DNA from 4 places in the Solibacillus sp. FSL R7-0668 genome. Region 1 is predicted to be linked to each of the others. Evidence: riboswitches for the same ligand, from Rfam matches in the RefSeq annotation. Region 1 holds a riboswitch; each other region holds the start of a gene.
What was found. A riboswitch is a leader RNA that binds a small molecule or an ion and turns the genes downstream of it on or off. The one in region 1 is predicted to bind cobalamin.

Region 1 (7,384 bases):
CTCTTGCCGCTATAGCCACCGCTTAAGTCATTTACCTGTAACATTATGCAACACCCTTTCTACGTTGCTTAAAGAAAATATACGCAAATACTGGTGCACCTATAAAGGACGTAATGACACCTATCGGCAATTCGATTGGCGCGATAATCGTACGCGACACTAAATCACAAATTACGAGCAAACTCGCGCCATTTAAAAACGAAAGGCTGAGCAAATGTCGATGATCTGCACCAATTAAAATACGAATCATATGCGGCACAACTAACCCAACAAAGCCAATCGTTCCTGACGCCGCAACCGCAGCACCCGTCAAAATCGAGCCTCCTGCTAAAATCATATATTTACTACGCTTTACATTGACTCCTAAATATTGCGCGCGCTCCTCACCGTAAACCATTGCATTTAGCTCGCGACGATTCAGCCAAATAATTAATGCGCCAATGATCATAAACGGTATAACCATTCTCACATAGGGCCAGCCACGCATCGACACACTACCAAGTAACCAGCCGATAATTTCACGCAGCTGCTCGCCCGTCAATGCTACCATCAATGAAATACAGGCACCTAAAAATGAACTAAAAATAATTCCAGTTAAAATCAATGTTTCCATTTTCATCGTACGGTCTACTAAACGAGCAAACAGAAGCACGATGACAATTGTTATCGCCGCGCCTAGCATACTAAAGATTGGGAGCGTAAACGAGCCAAGGAATGGAATCGAAATACCTAAAAAAATCGTCATTACAGCCCCAACAGAAGCTCCCGAGGAAACGCCTAGTGTATACGGGTCTGCTAATGGATTTTTCAGCAAACCTTGGAAGGCAGCTCCCGCAATTGCAAGAGACGCACCAATTAATGCCGCTAAAATAACACGTGGCATTCGTATTTTCCAAAGAATGCTGTAGGCAACGGGGTCTGTCGTTTTATCCCACAGAGTAGAGAGCGGAATGTCGACCGAACCAAATGAAATCCCAATCCACATACTCGCTAAAAGTAATCCAATCGATAAAATATAGGCGATTGAATATTTACTGTTCATTAAATACCTCTGGATAAATAGCCTCCGCGATCGATTCAATGCCCTCCACTAGACGTGGACCTTGACGACTTGTCGTATCCGCATCCACTAATTTTACGTTGCTGTTTTTCACCGCAGTCATCTCTGCATAGGCATCATTTGTTGTAAGTTCCTCAATATCATTTTCATACGTCGCTAAAATAACATCTGGGTTACTGCTGACGAATTGCTCAGCGCTATACATTGGCCAGCCTAGTTCGGGTACAGCATTTTCCACATTTAGTACTTCTAACATTTCATTAATAAAGGTATCCTGCCCTGCTGCATAAAGGTCAGGGTCTGTACCAACAACGATAAATACCGACTTTTCTTCTAAGTCTGCCACCTTCACTTCGATTTCTTCAATGTCTTCTTTCATTGAAGCGATAATATCGTTCGCTTCTTGTACCTTATTTGTCAAACGCCCAATTTGCTCAATCGTCGTATATGTTTCTTCAAATGTTTTAGCATCTTTCACAACAAATACCGGAATCCCAACTGCTTCTAGCTGTGCAATCGCTTCTTCATTAAAGCTATACATACCTGATTCATGCGCCAATACTAAATCGGGTTCTAAGGCAATGAGTTGCTCTAAATTAAATTCCATGCCGCCAACCTTTTCCTTCGTTAACGCTTCCTCTGGGTATGTGTCATTGTCAGAAACACCAATAATTTGATCGTTTAAGCCTAAGCCAAATAAGATTTCTGTATTTGATGGAACGAGTGAAATAATACGCTCCGGAGCTTTTTTGATTGTAATATCTTTGCCTAATGCATCCATTTGTGTAATTGGAAATTGGGCTTGCTCTGTTGCCTCGGTAGTTTCATTTTCTTTTACTTTGTCTGCTTCTTCCTCGCCGCATGCTGCTAATGCTACTGTTAATACGGCTACTGAAGAAAGTGCTTGCCATTTTTTCATTGTAAAACTGCCTCCTTGGATTTAGAAAACACATCTACTGTGCTCATTGTTTCATAAGCCCTGATCACCTGTTATTTAGCAAAAAGAAAAAGCCCCACCTCATATGAGAAGGAAGCTTTACGTATGCAAATAAAATTCAACTAACCGGAACTTATCTGCCACATCCTATCCTCGTAGGCGTATCTTTGGGCATTATAAAGGCAGGTCTCCTGGCTTATGCGTTCAAACGTTTAATAGCGCCTTCCCGTATGATACAGTGGCATCATGCTTTAAACTCGCATTTACAGTGGCGGGACCGCATCGGCATTTAACCGATTTCCCTATTACTTCTTATTGTTGAATAAGAACCTTTACAATCGATATGAAATTTATCTTTTATTATAGCGGATAAATTTCGTTTTGTACGCAAACTTATACTTATTTTCAGATAATTCCTCTTAATTCATTAAATATGATACGTGTATTCTTCTGGTAGGACGCGGCGTAGAAATTGCTTTGTGCGGTCTTCTTTTGGCTGCACGAATATTTCATGTGGTGAGCCCTCTTCGATAACATGACCACCATCCATGAAAATTATCCGGTTGGCCACCTCCTTAGCAAATGACATTTCATGTGTCACTACGAGCATTGTTGTCCCTTCTTTTGCGATATCCTTCATCACCGTTAGCACTTCGCCAACCAATTCTGGATCGAGTGCAGAAGTGGGTTCGTCAAATAAAATAATATCTGGATTTAAGGCGACCGCGCGTGCAATACCGACACGCTGCTGTTGGCCTCCTGATAGCTGACTTGGGTAAGCATCATATTTCGCCGATAATCCGACTTTATCGAGCGCTGTTTTCGAAATGTCATAGGCCTGATCCTTTTTCATGCCGCGCCCAATAATTAAACCTTCTGCCACATTTTCAAGCGCAGTTTTATTATTAAACAAATTATAATTTTGAAAGACGAAAGCCGTTTTTTTACGAATAGCCAAAATATCCTTTTTCGAGGCTTTATGTAGATCCACCGCAATTTCATCAAAATGGGCAGTCCCCACATCTGCATGCTCTAAAAAATTTATGCAGCGTAGCAAGGTCGTTTTCCCTGAACCACTCGGCCCTAAAATGACAACTACATCGCCTTTAGCTATCGTTAAATCGACCCCTTTTAACACTTCATTTCCACCAAAAGTTTTATGCACATTTTTTACTTCCAGCATGCTATCCCCTCCCTCTATAAATGTTGATATATCAATGGTTTGCACCGTTTTCGAGTGTCCAAAAAATATTTTTCGACACGTACATCTATCGTTATTTTGTAATTCTTGATTTTTTTTACAAACAGTCCGTACGCTTCGCTATAGGATAAACCAGTAAATGGTAATTATCCCTCTGATCCTGTGCGCTATATCGATGCACTTTTGGATCTCTGCGTTGCTTATGATGACGGACCCTCCCATATCTCTAGGCGTCTGATGCGCGTACATTCCTTCGTTCGGTCTATTCATAAGGCAGAGGCTGGCGATGCTCCCTTAGGGACTCTTTGCGATTCGCACGGTCGAATGGTGGAAATAGTGCCGGCTTCTCCGTGTCATCCTCTTGTTTGTGACTTCTGATGGTGTCGCTTACGCAGCCGTTTGAAGCTGGGTGAAATCGTTCATCATTTGGTCTGGATTAAAATAAATTTTCTTGTTACACAAGGCATGTAAAATCTTCAGTAACTTCCCACACAGGACGACAATCGATTGCTTTTTACGCAGTGGATTGTTGGTGCGTGTGGTGTAATGTTCGTGTAACGCTTTAAACGCTAGATTATGTTGAATCAATGGCATCATGACACGGAATAGGAGGGCGCGAAGTTTGCGTCTTCCACGTTTAGAAATCCGTTTTTGTCCGGTTTGTTTACCTGAAGAGTTTTCACGCAATGTGAGTCCCGCGAGTTTGATTAATTGGCGTGGATGCGTATATTGCGTGAGCGAACCGACTTCTGATAGTAATTCGACAATCGTGACATCGCCGATTCCGGGTACAGATGCTAGGTAGTCATAATCCGTCATTTGTTTCGCTAATTCCGTTAATTGTACAGTCAATTCATCGAGCTGTGCCTGCATTAGTTTCACTTGAGAAAGCAGTGTGGCGATTTCATAACGGGCCATCACCAGTCCTTCCGTCAGTCCAATTGAATGAGGTGCCAGTTCGACTAATTGTTTCGCTTTCGGTAGTTGAGGACTTTTCATCCCGTCTACTTGGCGATAAAGGAAGAGCAGTTCTTCCGGTGTTTTCCCTTGAATATCCATTGGCAGCGGCGTTTTTTCCAGCACCGCATACGCCATTTTTCCAAAATTTTTAAAGACTTGTGTAAACTCTGGGAAGAAACGGTCTAACCAACGAATGATGCGGTTTTGAAGGGCGTTTAAATCCTCTTGAATTTTTGAACGCAACGTCGCACCATTTCGTAATTCCGCTTCCACGCCTTCTAAAAGACGAGGATAGCTAAAGCGTCCATCTCGCATTAGACGGGCGATGACAAGCGCATCTTTTTGGTCATTTTTCGTCTGCAGGTTGTCGTCGAGTTCTTTCGAGCGATTGACGTGCATCGGATTGACCATCACAAACGGAATCCCATAGTGTGTTAAAAACGCCGCTAAGTTCATCCAGTAGTGACCAGTTGGCTCGAAACCAACGAGGATTTCTTGTTTTTCATGTGCCGTTTTTAACGTAAGCAGACGCTCATAAAACGCTTCAAATCCGATACGTGATTGCACGATAGGAAATGATTTTTGGAGCACGCGACCGCGATCATCCACAGCACAAGCGAAGTGCTTATGCTTGGCAATATCGATGCCAATGACTAACGTATTTTCAGAAACTTGATTAATTTTTTCATTCGTATTAAAATTCATTGTTGTAAGTCCTCTCTGTAGATGTGCGAGTCAATTGTCTGGTTGACACTCAAACATCATACGAGAGGGCTTTTTTCTTTTCAAGTCCCTGAAAATTCTTCTAACAGGAATGCTCCTTATACAGTCGCTACCTTATAACGACTTAACCGTTTTTCAGACCATTTAAATAAATATTCTACTGTCATACAAATAAGTAGATAAACAACAAATATATCAAGATAGGCTTCTAAATAGTTGTAGCCTAAATTTGCCTCTACCTTGGCCTTTAACGTAATTTCTTGCAAGGAAATCGCATAGCCAAGCGATGTCGCTTTAATTAAGTTAATCGTTGCTGTGCACAAATTAGGCATCGCGGAAACAAGCGCCTGTGGAATAATGATGCGGCGGTATGCCTGGGCTGTCGTCAAACCTACTGACTGCGCCGCCTCCAGCTGACCTTTTGCAACGGTTTGTAAGGCCGAACGAAATATTTCAATTAAGATGGCTGCCGTATTAAACGAGAAAATAATAAAGGCATACCAGAGTGGATTAATTTCATAAATGGGATAATCAATCTGATACTTTTCAAAAATGCCACTTAGTATTAACGGAATCGTTGCATAGAGCACGAAAATTTGAATAATGACCGGTGTCCCACGAACGAATGAAATATACACTTTTGCGAACTGATTGATTACAGGTACTTCATAAATACGTGCCAGTGCTAGTAAAAAACCAAATGGTACCGCAATAAACAGCGAAACAACGGTTACGAGTAGCGCAACTGGAACGCCACTTAATGCGACAAAAAATGTATCAATTAAAAATGGCCAATTCATAGCGTACCTCCTACGTTGTTTTTATCGTTTGCTTTCCTTTACTAAGCATCTTTTCAAGCACTGCGAAGAGTTTCTCGATGGAAATCGATAACACCCAATAAATGACCGCTAATGCGATATAAATTTCTAATGTATGCGTACCATAATTATTCGCAATAATTAAATTTGCCTTGCCAACAATGTCAATAAAGCCAATTGTATACGCAAGTGCGCCTTCCTGTAATACCGAAATGAGCCCATTGCCGAAGTTTGGCAGTGCCACGACCAATGCTTGCGGGAAAATAATGCGGCGATAGGCTTGAAACGGTGTTAAGCCAACACTGACCGCTGCTTCAAATTGCCCTTTATCAATCGCTAAATAGGAAGAGCGAATGACTTCTGACATCATCGCCGCAAATTGCAGACTAAAGGTCACAACAACAAATACCCCAGTGGATACATCCTGCAAATAAATGCCGAATACCCCTTCTGCAAAAGCAGGAATGCCGTAGTACACTAAAAACAATAAAACAATTGCCGGTGTACAGCGCATAACGGTTGTATACGCATTTGCTAAAGCGCGTAATAATTGGTTATTGCTTAACTTCGCCGCAGCGAGCACGAAGCCGAATAGAGAGCCACCTATCACCGAAAAGGCCACGATATATAAGGTCACCCATAAATAGGGCAATAAATCGGGTAAGGCCGCCCAAATATACGACATATCAAAGTATTTTTCCAATTGCTTCCCCACCTTCATCGATTCGCTTCATCACTTTCAAAAACGCCCGCTACAAGAGCTGTATGAAAAAAGCTACTTAAGCAACCTCCTTAAGCAGCTCCGGCATTTTAGCGATTGACCGAATCTAACACTTCAAATAAATCTTTGCCATAAAATTCTTTGCTGAGCTGTTGGAGCGCATCAGTCTTTTTAATTTCAGCGATGGCTTGATCGTAGGCATCGGCAAATTCCTGCTGCTTTTTATTAAATAGCGGCCATGTTTTAATAACTGCAAATTCGTTATATACCACTTCATCTTTTAAATTATAGTAAGGGCCGCCCTCAGTTAATACTTGCCCGTTGAATGCCCCTTCAATTTGGACACCACCATCCACACGGCCTTCATTTACCCATTGCACGACATCGACTGTAAACTCCTCACCCGCTTGTAGCTTTACTGGGTTATCTGGATTGGCTTCATTGTATTCGGCAATGACCGTATATTGCGCATTATTTGCGGCGATTGGTGCTAATGTGTAACCAGCCTTGGCAAAATCACTTAAGTTTTTAATATGGGCATTTTCTTTTTTCAGCACTAAGCCAGCGCTACTTAAGCCTAAAAACTCTTTCGGGAAAATGTACTTCTGTGTGCGCTCCTCTGTCCAGAACGCATTTTTGACCCCCGCATGATATTTCCCTTGCTCTACTCCAATGAGTAAGTCATCACTTGTTGTTCCTACATAATCGAACTCATATTGTGGTAACGCTTCGTCTACTAATTTCATTACTTCAACGTCATAACCTGTTGGGTTGCCGTTTTCGTCTAAATAAGTCATTGGCTTACTTGCTTGGTCATATGCCACTTTGACAACCGTTACGCCATCCTTTCCTTCTTCTTTTGATGAAGCCGATCCTGATTGTGGCTCATCACCGCAAGCTGTTAACAAAGCTGCAGCAACGATACTAATGGAAGTTAATTTTACGATTTGTTTGAATTTCATAC
Region 2 (7,384 bases), 1.1 Mb from region 1:
CAACTGGGTGATAGTATAGCAGTTAATGGCGTTTGCTTAACGGTAAATAAGTTTTCAAGTGAGCGTTTTTTTGCAGATGTGATGCCCGAAACGTTCCATGCTACCAATTTATCAACCCTACAAAAAGGGGCGGCTGTTAATTTAGAACGAGCAATGCATGCAAACGGTCGATTTGGTGGGCATTTTGTCAGTGGTCATGTGGACGGAATCGCTACCATTAAAAGTAAGAAGGCTATTTCAAATGCAATTTATGTAGAACTAGCAGTAGCGGATGAGTTACTTGAAAATTGTATATTGAAAGGCTCGATTACACTGGATGGAACAAGCTTAACGATTTTTGCGCTACAAAAAAATACGCTCACTGTATCACTGATCCCTCATACCAATCATCAATCCGTACTTGGAATGAAAAAGGTCGGGGAGCAAGTCAATGTGGAAACGGATTTACTTGGTAAATATGTGAAACAACATGTACAAGCCAGATCCTCCAATATGACGCGCGATTTCCTAATTAGAAATGGATTTTAAGGAGAGGGACAAATGAATACAGTACAAGAAGCGATCGATGCGCTTAAAAACGGGGAAATGATCATTGTTGTTGATGATGAAAACCGTGAAAATGAGGGCGATTTAATTATGTTAGGAGAGCATGCAACGCCTGAAAATATTAATTTTATGGCGCTGCATGGACGAGGTTTAATTTGTACGCCAATTAGTACAAAAATTGCAGACAAATTTGCGCTCACACCAATGGTTGAAACAAATACCGATCATCATGGGACGGCCTTTACCGTAAGTATTGATTACAAAACAACGACGACAGGTATTAGTGCATTTGAACGTTCGGAGACAGTCACTGCGTTATTAGATGCAACGAATGTAGCTGAGGATTTTAAACGGCCGGGTCACATTTTCCCACTCATTGCAAAAGAAGGTGGGGTAGTTGTGCGACGTGGTCATACCGAGGCTGCCGTTGATTTGGCTAAGCTTTGTCATAGTTCGGAAGTGGCGGTTATTTGTGAAATTTTAAACGAAAATGGCACAATGGCAAGACTGCCTCAATTAGAGAAATTGGCTGAACAATGGGACATGAAACTTATTTCAATCGAACAATTAACGCAATATATCACACAATCATTGGTATAAAGGGAGCGATATTATGGGAAAAATTTTTGAAGCACAATTAATTGGGACAGAACTAAAAATTGGTATTGTTGTAGGACGATTCAATGAATTTATAAATGACAAGCTATTATCGGGTGCGCTGGATGGCTTAAAGCGACATGATGTACAGGAAGCAAATATCGATATTGCTTGGGTACCAGGTGCATTTGAAGTGCCATTTATCGCTAAAAAAATGGCAGAGACACAGCAATATGACGCGGTAATCGGCCTTGGAACGGTAATACGCGGGGCAACAACGCATTATGATTATGTGTGCAATGAAGCCGCAAAAGGGATTGCTAAGGTGGCTTTAGACACAGGCGTACCTATTATTTTTGGCATTGTGACGACGGAAAATATCGAGCAGGCGATTGAACGCGCGGGTACAAAAGCCGGGAATAAAGGCTATGATAGCGCGATTTCAGCGATTGAAATGGCGAACTTAAATCTACTTTTCAAATAAATTCTAGGGGTGAGAGGACAACACGATGTAACAGTTTTAGCATTCGTTCCTAATTTCTATCACCGCGAAAAATTGGCTACAGCGGATTATGAATATATGAAGAAGCACTGTGCGATAAGTATTTACTTTTCGTGCAGTTTCTTTTTCAAATGGAATTGACAAAAAATGAGGAAAGTAATAATATTAGTATATGAATATATGTTCATATAAAGAAGGAGGTTGTTTTTATGGCTGAACATCAACATGACCATTCACATGGTGCGAATAAAAAAACATTACTCATTTCATTTATTATCATTTTTAGCTTTATGATTGTTGAAGCAATTGGTGGGGTAGTAACGAATAGTTTGGCGCTGTTATCTGATGCAGGGCATATGTTTAGTGATGCACTTTCACTTGCGATTGCGCTTTTAGCCTTTATCATTTCGGAAAAAGCGGTGACGATGTCGAAAACATTTGGCTATAAACGGATTGAAATATTAGTTGCCATGCTAAACGGGGTAACACTTGTTGCGATTGCGCTCTATATTTTCTATGAAGCGGTTGATCGCTTTCAAAATCCACCTGAAGTAGCGACGACAGGGATGCTCATTATTAGTGTCATTGGTTTGCTTGTGAACATTTTAGTTGCATGGATTATGCTAAAAGGTGGAGACACAGAAGAAAATTTAAATATGCGTGGGGCATTTTTACACGTAATTAGTGATATGCTTGGTTCGGTAGGGGCGATTATTGCTGCATTGTTAATGATGTTTTTCGGATTTGGCTGGGCAGATCCACTGGCAAGTGTTATTGTAGCACTGCTTGTATTACGTGGTGGCTATTCCGTAACGAAAAATTCACTACATGTGTTAATGGAAGGAACACCAACAGTGGTCAATAGTGAAGACGTACTCAACATTATTCAAGGACATGAGCAGGTGCGCAGCGTTCATGATCTTCATATTTGGGCGGTTACGAGTGGCTTACACGCATTGACTTGTCATATTGTATTGGATGATGCCTTAACAATAAAAGAAGGTAGTGCCATTATCGCACATATTGAACACGAACTATTACACGCCAATATTCAACACGCGACTATTCAGATGGAAGATAGTAGCCATAAACATGGCGATTCTGTGTATTGTACGGTAAAGGCTGAAGCAGGTGGACATCACCATCACCATCATTAAGGAGGCAATTTATGAACGAGCAAATGGATCAAGTACGCCATGAATTAGATGAAGAAACCTTATTTGTAGTATCTCAGACCTTCAAAGCATTAAGTGATCCAACACGTATTCGAATATTAAACTTATTATGCTGTAAAGAATATGCCGTAAACGATCTAGCAGAAAGCTTGAATTTAAGCCAATCTACAGTGTCACACCAGCTGCGGTTTTTAAAAAATTTACGCCTCGTCAAGTTTAGACGTGAAGGGACAACAATGTTCTATTCAAGTGATGATGAGCATGTAATGAATTTATTGCATCAGGCGATTGATCATGCGAAACATGAATAATACAATACGCCGGATATCTCTTAGATTTATACATGAATTGTTATAAAAGTGAAAAAATTATATCCAATACCAATGAAGTATGTTACTTTAAGAATGTTAATTAAATAATTTGCAATTTAAATGAGTGCTTACATTTTTATGTAAGGTAAAAGGGAAATTAGTGAAAATCTAATGCAGCCCCCGCTACTGTAAATGCTGATGAAATCACAACAATCACTGTCAATCGATGGGAAGATGTGAAAGTAAAATGAAGCTTGAGCCAGGAAACCTGCTTATTTAAACGATACTTACTTTTCGGAGGGAGAAGTGTAGGCGAAACATGATCATGTTTTTGTGTTTTTTTATACTAATCCGTATACAATTTCACTTGCCCGTACCTCTTTTTCTAAAAAGTAGGTGCGGGCATTTTTTCATTTCTATACGGAGGGTGTTTGGATGCAAAAGGGAAAAATTTTTGTTGTTGGCTTTGGTCCTGGTGATCGAGAGCATATTACAAAGCGTGCAGTCGATGCACTGCAACAAAGTGAACACATTATGGGCTATAAAACATATGTGGACTTGATTGAACATTTAGTAACGGCAAAAACGATTGTAAGTACAGGGATGACTGAGGAAGTCTCGCGTGCACAAGAAGCGGTTAAGCAGGCAGAGGCAGGAAGTATCGTATCGGTTATTTCAAGTGGAGACTCAGGTGTTTACGGGATGGCCGGTCTTGTATATGAGGTGCTAATTGAAAAGGGCTGGACAGAGGCAACGGGTATTGAAGTGGAAGTAGTGCCGGGGATTTCCGCGATTAACTCTTGTGCAAGTTTGCTTGGTGCCCCCGTTATGCATGATAGCTGTACGATTAGCTTGAGTGACCATTTAACACCGTGGACAGTGATTGAAAAGCGAATTGAAGCAGCAGCAATGGCCGATTTTGTCGTTGCGTTTTACAATCCTAAATCAGGTAGACGAACAAGACAAATCGTAGAAGCGCAACGCATTTTGTTGAAATATCGTGCGCCCGATACGCCGGTTGGATTGGTGAAGGCAGCCTATCGCGATACTCAGGATATTGTGTTAACAACACTTGCCGAAATGTTAGAGCATGATATAGGCATGCTGACGACTGTTGTTGTAGGAAATTCCTCTACCTTTTACTATGACAATAAAATCATCACACCGCGTGGCTATCAGCGAAAATATACATTAGGTGAAGAAAAGCAACTATTAAAACCACACCAACGCTTGAAGAAGGAAGCCGAACCATGGGCATTAGACCAAGAAACAGGTGAGGCAAAGGAAGGCTTTGAAAAAATAGAGGCGATTGAGAAAAAAACAACGAATGTGAGCGTAACGGAATGGAGCTCATTGCAATTAGCGAATGAAGCATTGGCGCTTGTTCGACCAGAGGAAAAGGTGGAAAATCCTTTTTTAGTGCAGCAAAAGCAGGAGTCCATTTTTGAATTTGCTGTGTCTCCAGGGGTTGCCAATAAAATGATTACCCCACAGCAAATGGTGACATTAGCTGAAATTGTAGGCGAAAAAGGTACGATGGAATATACACCAGATCACCGTCTTGTGGTTAAAGTACCAAGCATGGATCCACAAAAAATTGTAGCAACGGTTGAACAAACCGGATTGCTCGTCCAACCGGTGGGGGATGTTGTCATCGTGAAGGCCTGTGATTTTTGCTATGGCGAAAAAGCTGAATCCATCCCGTACGCGGAAAAGATTATGGAAACGCTTGGTGGCTTGAAGATGCCGAAAGAATTGCATGTTGGGATCAACGGCTGTGGCATGGCGTGTTACCGTGCTGTATTCGACGATATTGGCATCGTCTATCGCAAGAAAAGATTCGATTTATTTATCGGCTCAAAACCAGTCGGGCGTACAGCACATGCAGCTCAGCCTGTTTTAGAAGGTCTAGCACCCGAACAATTAATTCCATTATTAACTGAGATTGTTGCGGATTATCAAGCAAATGCACATCCAAATGAACGTTTCTTTAAATACTTTAAACGCGTAAAAAAAATCTTAAACTTCGAGTATGTCGATATGGCATGCAAAATTAAAGTAGAAGAAGCGCCTTGCGGGGACTAGGAGGAAGCATGATTTTATTTTTAGCGGGTACAAGCGACGCACGGGAGTTAGCCGTGAAATTGAAACAAAAGGGCTATGAATTAATCGCAACAGTTGTCACAGATTCGGCAGCATCTAGCTTACAACAGCAAGGAATTCCATATCATGTTGGACGATTATCTGTACAACAAATGACCGAGTTGATTAGTGATAAACAGGTTCAAGTTATTATCGATGCCAGTCATCCTTATGCAGAAGAAGCATCGAAAACGGCAATGGCTGCGGCACAAGAAAATGGAATTCCTTATATTCGTTACGAGCGTCCAACGCAAGAGTTTGTTGATCCACTTGTAACGGAAGTTGAAACATATGAAGAGGCGGCACAATTAGCTACTACGCATGTGGGGACAATCATGCTGACAACAGGCAGTAAAACGTTAGCAATCTTTACAGCAAAATTATTAGGTCAAGAAAATATCCGCGTTGTATGTCGTATGCTGCCAAACAAAGAAAATATGGAAAAATGTGATGCACTGGGCGTGATACAGCGCGATATCATAGCGATTCAAGGTCCATTTTCAAAAGAGCTAAACACGGCGCTTTATAAGCAATATGACACAACGCTTGTTATTACAAAGGAAAGTGGCAAGGTTGGTTCGGTTGATGAAAAAATGGAGGCAGCCCTCGAGCTAGGCATCCCAGTCATTTTAATCAAGCGACCAAAAATACACTATGCAAATAAATGTACTTCATTTGAGGAAGTACAAGAAAAATTAGGGGGCATTATCAATGGCAAATATGAACTTTAATACGGATTTCGTACCACTAACGGTTGATCCAGACAAAATTTACGACTATAGCTTCTCGATTATCGCAGAGGAAATGGGCGAGCATCCTTTTTCAGATGAGGAATGGTTAGTTGTTCGTCGTGTCATTCATGCATCGGCGGACTTTGAATTAGGACGCAGCATGATTTTTACGGAGGATGCGATCGAAGCAGGAATTCAGTCAATTTTAGCGGGGCGTCATGTCGTTGCAGATGTACAAATGATTGAAAGTGGCTCGGGACGTAAGCGATTCCAAAAGCATGGTGGGGATTTGCATTGCTATATCGCGGATGAGGACGTTTCGATTGAGGCCAAAAAATTAGGGACAACACGCGCAATCATTTCTATGCAAAAAGCAACGCAGCTTCAAGAGGGTGGCATTTATGCGATTGGCAATGCACCTACTGCATTACTTGAGTTAATTCGCCTAATTAAAGAGGGCTTGGCAAAACCAGATTTAATTATCGGGATGCCAGTAGGATTCGTATCGGCTGCGGAATCGAAGGCAGAGTTAGCCATTTTAGAAGGCATTCCATTCATTACAAACGTAGGAAGAAAAGGTGGCAGTACCGTTACCGTTGCAGCACTCAATGCCATCTCACTTATGGCAGATGAACGTAGAAAGCAAGCGGAATAAGAAAGACCCATCACAAATGCGGCATGGCTATACAACAGGAGCTTGTGCTACGGCAATGACAAAAGCAGCCTTGCATGCGCTTGTGACAGGGGAAATACCAAATGATGTAACCATTCATTTACCTGTTGGGCAAGATGCCACCTTTAAAGTGGCATCTTATGTAGTGAAAGATAATGAAGTGATGTGTGAGACGATTAAAGATGCCGGGGATGACCCAGATGCAACACATCAGGCGAAAATTCAAAGCACGGTACGCTTCGTCGAAAAAATAGGTGTTCATTTAGATGGAGGCATCGGGGTAGGGCGTGTAACGAAGCCCGGATTGCCCGTTGCAGTCGGTGAAGCCGCAATTAACCCAGTGCCAAGAAAAATGATTTTTGGTGTTGTGGATGAAATGGTGGCGCAATTTCAATTAGAGCAAGGGATTGAAGTCATCATTTCGGTTCCAGAGGGTGAAGAAATTGCCAAGAAAACATTGAATGGTCGACTCGGGATTATTGGTGGCATTTCCATCTTAGGAACACGGGGAACCGTCGTACCTTTTTCAAGCTCTGCCTATATGGCAAGTATTGTACAGGCTATTAGCGTCGCAAAAGAGGCTGGCTGCGATCATTTAGTCATTACAACGGGAGGGCGCAGTGAAAAATATGCGATGAAGCAATACCCCGATTTGCCAGAAGAAGCATTCATTGAGATGGGGGACTTTGTCGGCTTTACGCTCAAGC
Region 3 (7,384 bases), 1.1 Mb from region 1:
ATTTCATAGAGGAACGTTATAATGGAAGGGAAGGGAGGTGATCAAAATGACAATGGATATTTCATCACTGTATTCGATTGATCGTTTGCTAGGCTCTACATATGGCACAAACGCAGCAGCTTCAACGAATAAATCTAGTACGAGCTTTGAAAATTATTTATTGAAGGCCTTAGGAGCCAATAATGCAAATTCTACTTCATCAAGCGTTTCTTCGCTATTTGATTTGTATGCTAATGGTGGAACGAAGGCCTTGCTTGGTGGCTTAACGTCAAGTGATGCAGCTTCTCCGCTCGCATCACAGCTATTATCAAGCCTGCAAACCTCGGGGAAAACGGATTCTAGCTTGATGAATTGGAATAACCCCGTATCTACAACCGATCAATATGCAGATTATTTAACAAAAAGTGTTCAATCGCAAATGCTAACGAATATGAGTGCAGCCAAATCAAAGCTGCAATCCTCGTTTGACAGCTTTGTGGAACGCATGGGTGAAAATCCAACAGCTGCAGCACGAGGCCGTATGGAGCAAATGAAGCAAAATATTAGTGTAATAGAAAATTATATCGCTTCAAAGTCAGCAAATAATATGGATGCGCTAATAGGTCAGCAGACGGGTTCAGCGCAAGTGGATGCGACAGCAAAAAAGCAATCGCTAGTAGACCAGTTAAATGCAAAGTCAGCGGTAACGCAGTATATGTTGGATTTATAAAAAAGAAGAACTTGCACCGAATTGAATGGTTTCAGTGCAAGTTTTTTCGTGTTAATACAATCAGTCTAATTCAATAACGAATGAAGCGGTGACAAATTGTATAAAGCATGTTTCGATATCCTCAAATACATTTTCCTCCATAAAAAGTTCGAGCTCATACGGTTGATCAGATTGTAATATGTCCTTTTTCATAGTCTACCTCCATAAGAAAAATTCGTATCATAATGAGATTTCATCAGCTGTATTAATTCTTCCATCGAGCCGGGAAGTTGCGATTGTGGCTGAATCATACCTTCTTGTAGCATCGATTCATAGCATTTCACAATCCATGGTTTTTCGATATGGGCTTTTTCTAATAACGCGTCATTTCCAAAAAGCGCATCCCTTTGCCCTGAATATAGCAATTGCCCTTTATGAAAGACGATAAAATGATCAGCCCATTCATAAATTAAATTGACCTGATGGGTGGAATATAAAAAGGTTCTATCCTCACGATCAAGTTCATCTAAATACGCTGTGAGCTGATTGGAAAAATAATAATCTAAGCTGCTTGTTGGTTCATCTAAAATATAAATTTTCGGATCCATTGCATAGACGCCAGCAATCGTCACACGTTTTTTTTGCCCACCACTTAAAAAATGGATAGGGCGCTCTGTTAAGTCCTCTAGCTCTGTTAATTCAATCGCCGTTTCAACCTGACGTTCAATTTTTTCGTGAGACCATTTCAAGTTAAGTGGACCGTATAATATATCGTGTTTGACGGTAGAGGCAAATAGCTGATTATCTGCTTCTTGAAAGACAAAGCCAACCTGCTCGCGCAACTCGATTAATTGTTTTTTAGAATAATGTAATGGCTTGTTTAAAAATGTGATTTCCCCACTCGTTGGTTTTTCTAGCCCAATAAGAAGTTTGAAAAATGTTGATTTTCCGGAACCATTTTCACCTAAGATGGCGACCTTTTTGCCTTTTGGAATGGTTAAGGTCACATCAAGTAAAGCCTGTGTGCCATCCTCATAGTGAAACGATACTTGCTCAAATGTAAAATAGCTTTCTATCATAACTAAAATCTCCTTACAAGATGAATAAAAACCCAATAATCAAATAGACGACTGCAATTAGTGTCAGCTTGAAATCCCAGTATTTTGTAGGTGAAAAGGCTTGCGGGATAATAAATTGTTCAATATTTCGAGCAGCCATCGCATAAGAAAGAGCCTGATAGCGGACGAAAATTGAGCGAAAGAGCGCGCTAATAAGCAAGCTCAATGATTGAAAGCTACTTCGATAAGTGCGATAGCCTAAACGAGCGTGCTGCGCGGTATATAGCTGTGTAATGGTTTGTAAAAATAAAAAGATAAACCGATACATCAGCTCCATTAATTCAATGATAATGGTTGGCACTTTTAATCTGGCAAGTACGGGACTAATTTCATACATCGGTGTTGTTAAAATTAAAAAGTACAAGCAACTTGTCGCACTAATTGCGGTAAAAAATAGCGTGATGGCTCGCAATAAATCACTCGGCAATATAAAGAACTGTATGCCAAAAAGCGAGCTATGCCATAATGTATGCGCCGGAACAGACTGTGACAAGGTGATCGATATGACAATGGCTATACCCCCCGCTAACACGAAGCCAATCGGTGCAATGAGTAAGCTTACATAGGATTTCCAGGGGATTTTGGCATAAAAGATAATGACACTACTCATAAAGAGTAGTGTCCAAACCGACAGAATGTTATTTCGAAATAATGTTACGATGAATAGCCCGATAAAGCTTAACGCCATTTTTTGACTAGCTACCACCTTGTGAAGCGCATTATGACTGGCTAAATAATCAATGTTCAGCATGATCCTTCGCATGCTTTCCGCGCATATAGCCAATGAAATAGCCGATAATGAGTGCACCAATCACGCCTTGTAAAACGAATAATAGACTTTCAATTTCCCCACTTGGAGGCTCCCAAATAGCGCTAAACCATGGCTCGTAATTCGTTGCGATTTCAGTAATGGCTGCTTCGGCTTCACCATCAGCCCCACCAAATTCGGCATCCTGTAAAAATAATAATGGGATAATTGCCAGAACAACGACACCTAAAAGTAAAATTAAATTTTTCTTTAACATATTAGCTCTCCCTTGCCTTTAAAATACGAAGCTGAACTAATTCCTTCATATTATATTTTTGTAAGAAGTTCATAATCATGACAGTTAATAATCCTTCACTAATGGCTAAAGGAATTTGCGTAAGCGCAAAGATGCTTGCGAATTTTTGGAATGAGCCTAAAATGCCACCAACTTCAGCTGGGAACGCTAATGCTAATTGGACAGAAGTCATGACATAGGTGCCTAAATCACCTAGCATGGCTGCGAAAAATACAGCAACGCTAAAGGATAATCCCCATTTTGTTGCGAGCTTAAAGACCCCTACAGCAATAAATGGACCAACGATCGACATGGAGAAAATATTGGCGCCTAAAGTCGTTAATCCACCATGTGCCAGTAAAATAGATTGGAATAATAAAACGATCGATCCTAAAACACTCATCACAAATGGCCCAAATAAAATCGAGCCTAACCCAACACCAGTAGGGTGAGAGCAGCTTCCCGTTACAGATGGGATTTTTAACGCCGATAAGACGAATGTAAAGGCACCTGATAAGGCAAGTAATAATTTACTTTCTGGATTTTCTTTCACGATGGAACGGATTACGTTTAGACCTTTTACAAGGAATGGTAGGCATAGGGCAAACCAGAAAATGGCCCAGCCAATTGGTAAAAATCCTTCCATAATGTGCATGGCATGTGCTTGCTTTGGCATAAATAATAAAACGACGCCAAAGTAAGCAAGTTTTGGTAAGTATTGCTTCATGTTTTTACTCCTTTTTTCTTATTTGATGAAAAAAAGTGCATAAAAAAATACACTTTTAAGAGTAAAAGTGCATCACAAAAAAGCAAGCGGTTTAGCTTGTTTCACGCACCTATCCTCGTAGGGTTGAATAACTTAATTGTTGGCAGGTCTCCTGACTTCTCTTCAACGTAGTACATGTCTTCCCGCATAAAAATGCAGTGACGTATTATGTAATACTCCAAGTTACAGTTGCGGGACAGCACCGGATTTGCACCGGTTTCCCTATTAAGCTCGTAAAAGCACCAAAAATCATTCAATTTTCACCATGTGAAGAAAATAGTATCACTTGTTTTTTTATTTGTCATCATTATTTTTTTGAATTCTCTAAAAAAGAAGTTTTTGTCGAGAAATATGTAAACTAATTTGTCGTTCATGGGGAAAGCTCGCTAGTTTTAACTTCTTTTTCTTTTGAATCGTAATAATTGTTCGGCAATTGTTATTGTCAAAATAATACGAGCATGGTAGAGTAACGTTAACTTCATAATTTTTGTAATAAAGTGCTCTTTTTATAAGAGGTAAAAGGGAAATTAGTAAAAATCTAATGCAGCCCCCGCTACTGTAATAGCTGATGAAATCACAATTAATCACTGTCAAAATGATGGGAAGATGTGATAGTAAAATGACGCTTGAGCCAGGAAACCTGCTTTATTATTGCAACACGACTTTTCGGTGGGAGAAGGACGGCGACCATTACGTTTATTTAGTATTTTTATATACTTATAAGGATGTTTATGCCTATTTCTAGCATTTGCCGGAAATAGGCTTTTTTTTATGAATTTTTTTAAAGAGGAGAAGTAAACAATGACACTAGGAACTTTATACGGAGTAGGCGTTGGCCCGGGGGATCCCGAATTAGTAACAATTAAAGCTTTTCGAAAATTAAAGGAATGTCCTGTAATTGCATACCCGAAAAAAATGCGCGGTAGTAAATCTTATGCCCAAAAAATTATTGACCTCTATGTAGACCCACAGCAAAAAATCATGCTAGGGCTCGTATTTCCAATGACGAAGGATGAGGACACCTTACAGCAGGAATGGGCCAAATCGGTCGAACAAATTTATGCCTATTTACAGGAAGGTAAGGATGTAGCCTTTGTTACAGAGGGGGATCCAATGCTATTTAGTACATATATTCATTTGATGAAATTAATGAAAGCACAGCATCCAGATGTACCGATGCAATCCGTTGCAGGTATTTCTTCATTTAATGGAACAGCGAATCGCCTTCATATTCCGTTAGCAGATGGCGATGATCATGTGGCAATGATTCCCGCAACGACGAATAAAGAAGAGATGCGTAAAGTGCTTGAAACGCATGATGGCATCGTATTTATTAAAATCGCGAAGGTATTAGATCAAATGCTAGATTTGCTGGAAGAAATGAATTTAATAAAAAATACCCATGTTGTGACAAAGGTGACGTCCGATGAAGAAGTAATTTGGGATGTTGAAAACTTACGCGGCACGGATTTGAACTATTTATCTTGTATGATTGTTCGCAAATAATCGTAACAACTTAGGAGGACTGAAGATGAGTTATTTCCCTGTTATGCTCAATGTCGATTATAAAAAAATCGTCGTTGTTGGTGGGGGGCATGTGGCGACACAAAAAATAGAGAGCTTACTGGCGACAAAAGCGGTCATTACCGTAATTAGCCCAATGCTAACAGCGACTTTGCAACAATTTGTTCAACAAGGTGTCATAAATTGGCGTGATAAATATTTCGAGCCAGCTGACTTAGATGATGCGATGATCATTTTTGCTACAACAAATGATGAGGCAGTCAATGATCAAATCGAACAGGCCACCCAGCATTGGCAATTGTTCACGCGCGCGGATGTCAATGGACGAATGGATTTTATAAGCCCGGCTGTTGTCCGCCGTGGTGATTTTGTACTTACCGTATCCACTTCTGGAGCAAGCCCAGCCTTTACCCGACAAGTAAAACAGCAATTAAGTGAGCAATTTGATTCAAGCTATGAAAATTATGTTGCTTTTTTAAAGCGTGGAAGACAAACCATCTTAGCTCGATTCGAAGGGGAAGACAAGCGTCGTGCATTAGCAGCCCTTTTGGAGCCACAAGTATTACAGTGGGTGCAGCAAGAGCAGTTGGAACGCTGTGAGGAATTTTTACAACAATTAGTAGAGGGTGAATCAATGTGAACGGCTTTGTATATATCGTTGGTGCGGGTCCAGGAGATCCGAAATTACTAACCATTCGTGCGCTCGAATGCATTCAGTTGGCGGATGTGATTTTATATGATCGTCTCGTCAATCCGGTCATTTTACAGCATGCCAAAAAAGATGCCGAGTTAATTTATTGTGGCAAAGAACCTGGAAAGCACGCGCTTATTCAGCAAGAAATTAACGAAGCGCTTGTAAGTCATGCGAAAGGAAATAAGCAAGTCGTCCGTTTAAAGGGGGGCGATCCGTTTGTTTTTGGTCGTGGCGCTGAGGAAGCACTGTATTTAAAGGAGCGTGATGTGTTATTTGAAATCGTCCCGGGGATTTCGGCGGGTATTGCAGCACCTGCCTATTCTGGTATTCCAGTGACGCATCGTGATTATTCAAACAGCTTTGCCATCGTGACGGGGCATGGACGTGAGGAAAAGGGCCAGGATTATTTACATTGGAATGCGTTAGCACAAATCGATACAATCGCCTTTTATATGGGGGTTGGGAATATTGAACTCATTACCGAAAAGCTCATCGCACATGGCAAATCAGCACAAACCCCGGTTGCCGTAATTGAATGGGGAACAACCGATCATCAGCGTACGGTCACAGGCCAGCTTGCTACAATACGCGAGCAAATAGCCGCGACGCAAATTACAAATCCCGCAATGATTTTAGTCGGCGAGGTTGTGCAATTACACGATCAAATTGCTTGGTTTCAAGAAAATAAAACGTTTTCCTAATGAAAGGAGATTCATTAGATGAAGGAATCCCCACTAACAATCGATTTTGAACAGCAATGGAAAGCAGGTATGCATGATTGGCATGGCAAGATGCCAGAACGAATGATCAATGACGATTTAGAAGAAGCATTTTGGGCGCAATCGATGCAAAAGAAAACGTATAAGCAAACCGACGCCCATACCAAACAAATTTATGACAAAATGAAGCGCCATATCCCAGAAAAGGCTAGCTGCATCGAGATTGGACCAGGTTGGGGTAACTATACATTTTCCTTACAAGAGGATGTTGAGAAATTAACATTAGTAGATGGCTCAAAAAGCGTGCTCCATTATTTACAACAGTATTTCGTTGAAGAAGAAAGGGTACAGTTTGTCCATGCAAAATGGGAAGAAGCCGTGCTGGAGCCACATGATGTAGTCATTGGTGTGAATTGCTATTATCGCATGTATGAAATGAATGAAACGCTTTTAAAAATGAATGCCCTCGCGAAAAAGCGTGCGATTATTGGACTAACAACAGGACCGATTCAGCCACATTACGAGGTACTACACAAAACATTTGGCTATGAAATCAAATACCCTCGTCGTGATTATATTCAAATCGTCAATATGCTCTACCAGCTTGGGATTTATGCTGATTGTGAAATGCTAAAGCTGGAGCGAATATATCGCTACGAAAATGAGGACGCGTTATACGCTGCGCAGAGTAAAAAAATACTGAATGAGCATTTTGATATCGAGCATGTAAAGGCTGCCTTAGCACCATTTATAAAAAAACAGAACGGTATGATCGAGTACCGTCACATATTTTATGCGGCGATTATTAGCTGGGAGCCGCTAGAAATTCATG
Region 4 (7,384 bases), 1.1 Mb from region 1:
TCCTGCCAATGGATTTCGCATAATCCCTTGTAAAATTGCCCCCGATAATGCTAGCGAAATCCCAACAAGCCCTGCAACAATCGTACGAGGGAGACGGACATTATAAATAATTTGATATTGCATCCCCTCAGGCTTATGCAACAATATATGAACAATCTCCATAGGACCGATTTTCACAGCCCCAAAGCCAATGCTTACAAAAATACTAATAATAAGTAAAATGGCAAAACTAATTAATGCCCATAAGCGGTGCTTTTTATGTTCAACCTTTTCTGTTGTAGTCATCCGATTCACCTACGAATTCGATTATTCACCGTATAAGTGCTGTGCTAAACCTTCATATGCCTCTGCGTAGCGCTGGTTTGCTTTATACATATAAATATCTTTTGGTAAGAAAATGTAGCGATCATTCTTTACTGCTTGTAAAGATGCCCAAGCTGGATTTGACTCTACATCTTGCTTTAATTTATCGTATACAACATCCATATCACTTCCTGTTGTTTGAACGAAAATGAAGTCTGGATCCTCTTCAATAATTTTTTCCATACTAAATGAGGTTTCGCTTAATAAATTGTTCGATACATCCGCAATATTCGTCGTATGTAAATCCTTTAACATTTCTCCTACATAGGAATCTGTCCCACGTGCTGTAATTGATTTACCACTTGCCATCATTAATAGCACTTTATAATTTTTATCCGTTGGTGACTCCGCAATGATTTTTTCAATGGCTTCATTCACCTGTGCTACATTTGCTTCGTATAAATCCTCACGCTCTGTCAGTGCCGTAAAGACACGCGCTAATTTATAGTAATCTGCTTTAAAAACAAAGTCTAACGCAATCACTTTAATACCATTTTGCTCAAAGCTTGGTACTAATTCCATATGGTGTGCAGAGTTCCCGTTAACAATTACAACATCAGGCTCTAAAGATAAAACTTTTTCTAAGCTTACTGCACCAAGTGTTCCAACGATTTCAGCATTTTCAGTTCCTGGTACTGGCTTGTCACCTGAGGGCTCGATAGTCCCCACAACTTCACCACCACTCGCCATCCAAATATCTAAGTATGAGTTAAAAACCGAAACAACACGTTGCGGATTTTTTTCAATCGTAATTTCTTGTCCACGAGAGTCTGTGAATGTTACATCCTTGTCGGTAATTGTTACGCCATGCGCTTCCTTAACAACGCTTTCATCTTGCTGATTCGTTTGTTCAGATGCCTTTGTTTCCTTCACATCTTCACTTTCTCCTGAGCATGCAGCGAGCCCAAGTGATAGCATCAACACTGTCAATAATGATGCCCATTTTCCTTTTTTCATGTTCTTTTCCTCCAATTTGTCGATTTTTGGGCACAAAAAAAGTACCCCGACCAATCGTAGCTGGGATACTTAGTAAACATTTGGAATATTTTCTCCAATGCTTGATTCACTTCCGCAAAAATAATGGCTGAAATATAAAATTCCTCCATTAGCAAAAATAATCGTTTCAACTAGTCGTCCCCTTCCCTCCGAAGGTCCATTGCTATAACAGTTAGGCAGGTTTCCTGACTTCTCGCGTCACTTTACTCTCAGAAACCTTCCCAGAAATTTTTCCAGTGGCATTTTATCTGATTTCATCGGCGATTACAGTAGCGGGGGCTGTATTGGCTTTTCACCAATTTCCCTATTAATCTTTGTAAAAAAGAACCTAATGTTAATTATTCAATTTGTACATTACACAACTATGTAATATTTTGTACGAACAATACCATACCATAAAAAAAACCAAAAATAACATATCGGAATTTTCACAAAATAGAAGTATAAGTTAAGAAAACTAAAAATTCGCTTACTTAAATATTTTATTCTGTATAAGGTAATAAATTTTCTATCGGCATCAAAACAAAGAAATTTCCTCATACTGGGCACTTCCCAGCATATACCCCCAAACATTTTCAATTTCATCGCCATGTAATGCCGTCAACAAGCAGGCTAAGGCCATGCCATGTGTTACGACCGCAATTTTTTCGTACGGCAATGCGGATACTTGTTGATGAAAATGAAGCATTCTCGCCGTTACCGCTTCAAAAGATTCCTGTTCTTGTGCAATAAAGGATGCCGGATGTTGACTGTATGCCTGATAGTTTTTATCCTCCTGTAATTGTACAATGTACCGCCCTTGCCAATCCGCTAAATAGATTTCCCGAATCGCACGACATTGCTGAATTTCTTTTGATGGAAACATCCATTCAGCAGATGTAATCGCCCGCCGCAAATCACTACTAAAAACAATGTCCGGCTGCCATTCGACGGCCTTTGCCTGCGCTATTCCCCGGTTCGTTAATGGCGAATCCAGCCAGCCCTGCAATTTTTGATGTTCATTCCAGCTCGTTTGACAATGGCGATAATAGCGAATAATTTTTGACATAATGATCCATCTCTTTCTGACAACGCGCCCAAATTTCCTCTGTTTTTACTGCAATTCGAAACCATTGTCCATTCAAGCCCGCATAATTTTTCGTATGCCGAAGCACAATTCCCCGCTTTAATAAGTATATGAAAAAATGGTCGGCATCATATTGCTCGGGAAGTTTAAACAATAAGAAATTCGCGGCACTATTACTGTATGGACATTGAATTGAACGAAAATAGCGCTTCATTTTAGCTAGTAATTCAGAACTATAATCAACCGATTCTTTAACAAATTCCTGTTGCTTGATGCATTCACTTCCGAGAGCCAAGGCAATGGAGCTAACATTCCAATGTGGTAAATAGGGGCGTAATTTTTCAACTTGCTGACCGAGCACATAGCCAATTCGCACACCAGCAAGTGCATACATTTTCGTCAGCGAACGGACGACAAGTAAATTCGAATAGCTTGTAAGTAATGGAATGACAGACTCCGCTTCATCGGTCCAATCCATAAACGCCTCATCAATGACAAAGAGACATTGTGGATGGGCAGCTACTAAATGATGAATCCACTGTTTTTCTAGCACAACACCCGTTGGATTATTTGGATTACAAATATAGCAGGCTGTGACCTTTTCCAATTGACTGTTTAATTTATCCATATCAAATTTATAATAGATTATATCCTCTGCAATAAGGGTATATACTGTGCAATTTTGTTGGGATAGCGTGCGTTTATACTCAGAAAAGGACGGCTCAAGCACCAATATATCCTGTCCCTGAAAATGCTGCGCTAGCACCATCAACCCTTCCGCAGCACCATTTGTTACTAACACTTGCTCACACTGTAATTGATGGTGCTGTGCAAGCTGCGAGCGGAGGGGCTCTGCCAATTCATTTGGATAGCTTGCTAATTGATTAAGTAAGTTTGGCCAAATTGCTTGAATCGCTTTTGGTATCCCCATTGCGTTGACATTTTCACTAACATCGATCACGTCGTTTGGCATGTCGATTTGCATTGCTTCATATAAAGCCCGCGCATTTGCCCCATGTGCAGGTAATAGCATAGATGATTCCTCCTAATCCTAAAAATACATATGTACAGCGCTGCATTTGCTGAATTGCTTGTAAAATGTGCTGCTTACCCATTTCCTGGAGCGGCTCCCCCATATAGGCACGAAACGATTCCTTTTGACCGTAGCGATTAAAGCCGCCTAAGCGAATCCCTAATTGGTAGGCTGTTGCGGCTTCTAAATACCCACTATTTGGGCTGGGGTGCTTTTTGGCATCACATAGCCAGTGCTTTAGGCGCTCCATAAAAGGTTTTTTCGAATAATTTTTACTAACGAGCACAATGATAAAGCCCGAAATACGACTTGGTATAAAATTGGCGATATCATCTAGCTTTGCTGAATAATAGCCAAAATCAGCGTAGCGTTCATTGTTGTAGCCAATCATCGAATCCAGCGTATTGATTGCTTTATAGCCCCAAGCACCTGTTGCGCCAAATAGCAGCGCATAAAAGAGCGGGGCAGTCACACCATCGCTTGTGTTTTCCGACACCGTTTCAATTACCCCGCGGACAATTTCCGGTTCATCTAAATGCGCCGTATCTCGCCCGACGACCCAGCTTAAATAACGGCGCGCCTCTGGTAAATCCTCTTTTTCTAACGCATCATAGACAAGCAGTGCTGCCTCCTTTAACGACTTTTGAGCCAAAGCTAAGCTAATAAGCAGTACCTCAACAGCAAGCCATAGCCATATATGTACTTGAAATGCCAGCAAAACGATAGCCAAAACAAAGCCAGTCGATAGCGTAACCGTTAGCAGCATCGCAATAAAGCCCTTTACTTTACGGCGAGTCCCTCGATTAAGCTTCCGTTCCACGAGCGAGATAAAATTTCCAATATAAATGACAGGATGCTTCCATTTTTTCGGATCCCCGAATACAGCATCCAGCACAGCAGCTACTAAGCCTATCCAAAAGTATAGCATACGATTACTCCCTCCTTGAAAATAGCAAATACCGATGCACAAAATTGTACATCGGCTGTAATAAACAGAATCCCGAAAAAGATTATGACGTGCGCTCTAATGCAAGCAGTTCATAAATTTTCGTCATATTTAAATGGGTGCGCACATGTTGATCTAACATTTCATAAGCCTGCTCTCGGCGTTCAAAATCCGATAAAATTTCCGTTGAAACAATCGGCAAGCCTTTGTTATCACGAATTTTATTGAAATAATGACGTGTGAACGCCCGATTTTGGAAAATACCATGAACATAAGTGCCAATGATTTTCTCAGTATAAACACCATCTGTACGACCATCCGCAAATTCAATAAAGGGTTGAACCGGCACACGGGCTTCACTCCGCCCAAGATGGATTTCATAGCCACTGATTTCATGACCTGTACAGCTAATCCCCGTCACTTGAACCGTTTGCTTTTCTTGAATAAATGTCGTTTCAATTGGAAGTAAGCCGAGTGCCAAATACGTGCCACCCTTGCCTTCAATGGCCTGTTCATCTCTTAATGTTTCACCAAGCATTTGATAGCCACCACAAATTCCTACAATTTGGACTTCTGTATGCTGCAATTGTAAAATCCCTTGCATAATGCCCGTTTCCTGTAACCATAAAAAATCCTCTACCGTATTTTTGGTACCTGGAATGATGATGACGTCCGGCTTTTTTAATTCTCGAATGGATGAGACAAAACGGACACCCACACCCGGTTCCTCAAATAGTGGATCTAAGTCAGTAAAGTTTGAAATATGTGGTAGCCGAATAACTGCCACATCAATATCAAACTCACTCGCAAGTGGTTTTTTTAAACGCAAGCTAGATAAGGCCATTGAATCCTCGGCTTCAATTTGCACATCGATATATGGAATAACACCGAGCACCGGGATATTTGTATAATTTTCAAGCCACTCAATACCGCTGTCGAGTAATTCCTTCATCCCACGGAATTTATTGATAATGATGCCTTTGACGCGGGCACGCTCTGCATCATCTAATAGCATTAATGTGCCAATGAGCGAGGCAAACACACCACCACGCTCAATATCAGCTACTAAAATGACCGCCGCATCTGTTTCATGAGCCATACGCATATTGGCAATATCACGATTTTTCAAGTTAATTTCAGCGGGACTTCCTGCACCTTCAAGGACAAGCACATCATATTGTTGTGCCAATCTTTTTAGAGAGGCGCGCACTTCAGGCATGACCGTTTCCACAAAATTTTCTCGGTAGCTCATGGCATCCATATTTGCATAATGCTTCCCATGTAAAATGACCTCTGACACCATTTCCCCTTTTGGCTTCAATAATATCGGATTCATATCTGTCGTTGCCTCAATTTTGGCAGCCTCTGCTTGCACTCCCTGCGCTCGTCCGATTTCACCACCATCTTGGGTAATGTACGAATTCAACGCCATATTTTGTGATTTAAACGGGGCAACCTGATAGCCATCATTGGCAAATATGCGACAAAGTGCCGTACAGAGCACACTTTTCCCTACATCCGACGCCGTTCCTTGAATCATAATGGCGCGCACTAAAACTCAAGTCCCTTCATCGCCATAACATCCTGGTCCTCATAATAATGCTTTGTTGCGTCAATTGTAGATACTAAATCAGCCATCTCTAATAATGCTGGATGTGCCGAACGCCCTGTAACAACAAGATGCATTTTAGCTGGTCGATTTTGAATGACCTCCAGCACCTCTTGCAATGGGAGTACATCTTCAATCGGAAATTTTGAAATCGCAAGTGCATTGTTTAATTCATCTAATACAAGTAGATCCGTTGTTTCATCTTGTAGCTCTTTTTTCACAATGGACCAAGCGTTTTTTAATGCTTCTCGGTGTTCTTCTGGTGTTTTTGTCCATGTAAAGCCAATGCCGAGTTGCACGGTTTCCACACCTAATTTTCTTAGTGCAATTTGTTCACCATATGTACGCTCCGGTGACTTAATAAATTGAAAATATTTAACCGACATACCGCGTCCGATTGCGCGTAATGTCACACCTAATGAAGCGGTTGTTTTCCCTTTTCCATCCCCTGTATAAACAAGTAACATACCTTTTCGTGCCATTTGTCATTCCTCCTAAAGCCACGTCGTTTTTTCTGCAAATGGCGTGCGCTTTTTTTCAGTCGTTATTTTTTCTTCTGGATAACCGATGCACAGCGTACCAACTAAACGCTCATTTTCCGTTGCGCCTATAAATTCATGAAGTGCGGTCTCATGCACTAATCCAACACCGCGCGTACGCCATACCATCCCTAAATCTAAGCTTTCTGCCATTAACCACATCGACATAATCGCACTACTAACAGCAAATGTATTGTCAATAGTGGCTCCCTCATCATCTGCTACAATTGCAGAAGTGACGACAATAATAAGCGGTGTATTTGTAACAGCCTTCATGGAGCTTTCCACTAAATGAGGTTTTGTAGGAAAACGCTGCTGTAAATAATTGAAAGCCACTTGTTCAAATTGCTTTAAGCTTTCTTGCTGGAGTACATAAAAATGCCACGGCTCGCGCATACGGTCATTCGGTGCGTATGTAGCTGCCTCTAATAATGCCTCAATTTTTTTACGTCCTACCGGTTGGGGTAAAAAGTTACGAATGGCACGTCGTTTCTTTAATTCTTCTAACATTTTCTTCATCCCTTTTCTTTATTTCTCAAGTTTTTCACAAGCAGCTAACCAATTTTTCACAAGCTGTGGATTTGAAGCAAAATGGAAATGAGTATAGCCGGCCACTAAATTATGATGCAAATAGCCCTCTTGCTTCGCGCCAAATCGGCCTTTGCTCAAGTAAGCCGGGGTCGTGTGCTCCCCTTCATAAACAGAATAATGGAATTCATGGCCCTTTGCTGCTTCTTGTTCAGAAATGAGGAAGTTGTCCTGCATGCCTGTAATTTCCCGATAGCCAAGTGCTGCTAATTTGGATTGCATTTTCACCCTACCTGGAATGATG

Region 2: linked by a shared signal. The riboswitch ahead of cobJ (precorrin-3B C(17)-methyltransferase) and the one ahead of MKX47_RS02520 (ABC transporter substrate-binding protein) in region 1 are both predicted to bind cobalamin.
Region 3: linked by a shared signal. The riboswitch ahead of cobI (precorrin-2 C(20)-methyltransferase) and the one ahead of MKX47_RS02520 (ABC transporter substrate-binding protein) in region 1 are both predicted to bind cobalamin.
Region 4: linked by a shared signal. The riboswitch ahead of MKX47_RS08005 (ABC transporter substrate-binding protein) and the one ahead of MKX47_RS02520 (ABC transporter substrate-binding protein) in region 1 are both predicted to bind cobalamin.

The regions. Positions count from the first base shown of each region.
Region 1 is NZ_JBBOUU010000001.1:520,676-528,059, reverse strand. Features, by position in the region: gene MKX47_RS02530 (adenosylcobinamide amidohydrolase) at 1-44, opposite strand, end outside; gene MKX47_RS02525 (FecCD family ABC transporter permease) at 44-1,042, opposite strand; gene MKX47_RS02520 (ABC transporter substrate-binding protein) at 1,032-1,979, opposite strand; cobalamin riboswitch at 2,162-2,346, opposite strand; gene MKX47_RS02515 (amino acid ABC transporter ATP-binding protein) at 2,425-3,180, opposite strand; gene MKX47_RS02510 (IS110 family transposase) at 3,586-4,863, opposite strand; gene MKX47_RS02505 (amino acid ABC transporter permease) at 4,980-5,681, opposite strand; gene MKX47_RS02500 (amino acid ABC transporter permease) at 5,692-6,402, opposite strand; gene MKX47_RS02495 (transporter substrate-binding domain-containing protein) at 6,510-7,382, opposite strand; gene MKX47_RS02490 (acyl-CoA dehydrogenase family protein) at 7,379-7,384, opposite strand, start outside.
Region 2 is NZ_JBBOUU010000001.1:1,641,537-1,648,920, forward strand. Features, by position in the region: gene ribE (riboflavin synthase) at 1-528, shown strand, start outside; partial or broken gene ribB (3,4-dihydroxy-2-butanone-4-phosphate synthase) at 541-1,125, shown strand; gene ribH (6,7-dimethyl-8-ribityllumazine synthase) at 1,160-1,627, shown strand; gene MKX47_RS07925 (cation diffusion facilitator family transporter) at 1,855-2,802, shown strand; gene MKX47_RS07930 (ArsR/SmtB family transcription factor) at 2,814-3,131, shown strand; cobalamin riboswitch at 3,237-3,421, shown strand; gene cobJ (precorrin-3B C(17)-methyltransferase) at 3,567-5,216, shown strand; gene cobK (precorrin-6A reductase) at 5,225-6,004, shown strand; gene MKX47_RS07945 (precorrin-8X methylmutase) at 5,985-6,659, shown strand; gene MKX47_RS07950 (cobalt-precorrin-5B (C(1))-methyltransferase) at 6,634-7,384, shown strand, end outside.
Region 3 is NZ_JBBOUU010000001.1:1,666,676-1,674,059, forward strand. Features, by position in the region: gene MKX47_RS08045 (hypothetical protein) at 47-709, shown strand; gene MKX47_RS08050 (hypothetical protein) at 770-901, opposite strand; gene MKX47_RS08055 (energy-coupling factor ABC transporter ATP-binding protein) at 898-1,767, opposite strand; gene cbiQ (cobalt ECF transporter T component CbiQ) at 1,781-2,557, opposite strand; gene MKX47_RS08065 (energy-coupling factor ABC transporter substrate-binding protein) at 2,544-2,831, opposite strand; gene MKX47_RS08070 (energy-coupling factor ABC transporter permease) at 2,833-3,576, opposite strand; cobalamin riboswitch at 3,701-3,877, opposite strand; cobalamin riboswitch at 4,094-4,277, shown strand; gene cobI (precorrin-2 C(20)-methyltransferase) at 4,417-5,121, shown strand; gene MKX47_RS08080 (precorrin-2 dehydrogenase/sirohydrochlorin ferrochelatase family protein) at 5,147-5,779, shown strand; gene cobA (uroporphyrinogen-III C-methyltransferase) at 5,776-6,534, shown strand; gene MKX47_RS08090 (class I SAM-dependent methyltransferase) at 6,553-7,384, shown strand, end outside; gene MKX47_RS08095 (FecCD family ABC transporter permease) at 7,382-7,384, shown strand, end outside.
Region 4 is NZ_JBBOUU010000001.1:1,653,453-1,660,836, reverse strand. Features, by position in the region: gene MKX47_RS08010 (FecCD family ABC transporter permease) at 1-285, opposite strand, end outside; gene MKX47_RS08005 (ABC transporter substrate-binding protein) at 307-1,320, opposite strand; cobalamin riboswitch at 1,518-1,706, opposite strand; gene MKX47_RS08000 (histidine phosphatase family protein) at 1,877-2,407, opposite strand; gene MKX47_RS07995 (pyridoxal phosphate-dependent aminotransferase) at 2,358-3,458, opposite strand; gene cbiB (adenosylcobinamide-phosphate synthase CbiB) at 3,415-4,386, opposite strand; gene MKX47_RS07985 (cobyric acid synthase) at 4,469-5,944, opposite strand; gene MKX47_RS07980 (cob(I)yrinic acid a,c-diamide adenosyltransferase) at 5,956-6,495, opposite strand; gene MKX47_RS07975 (nitroreductase family protein) at 6,508-7,062, opposite strand; gene MKX47_RS07970 (cobyrinate a,c-diamide synthase) at 7,081-7,384, opposite strand, start outside.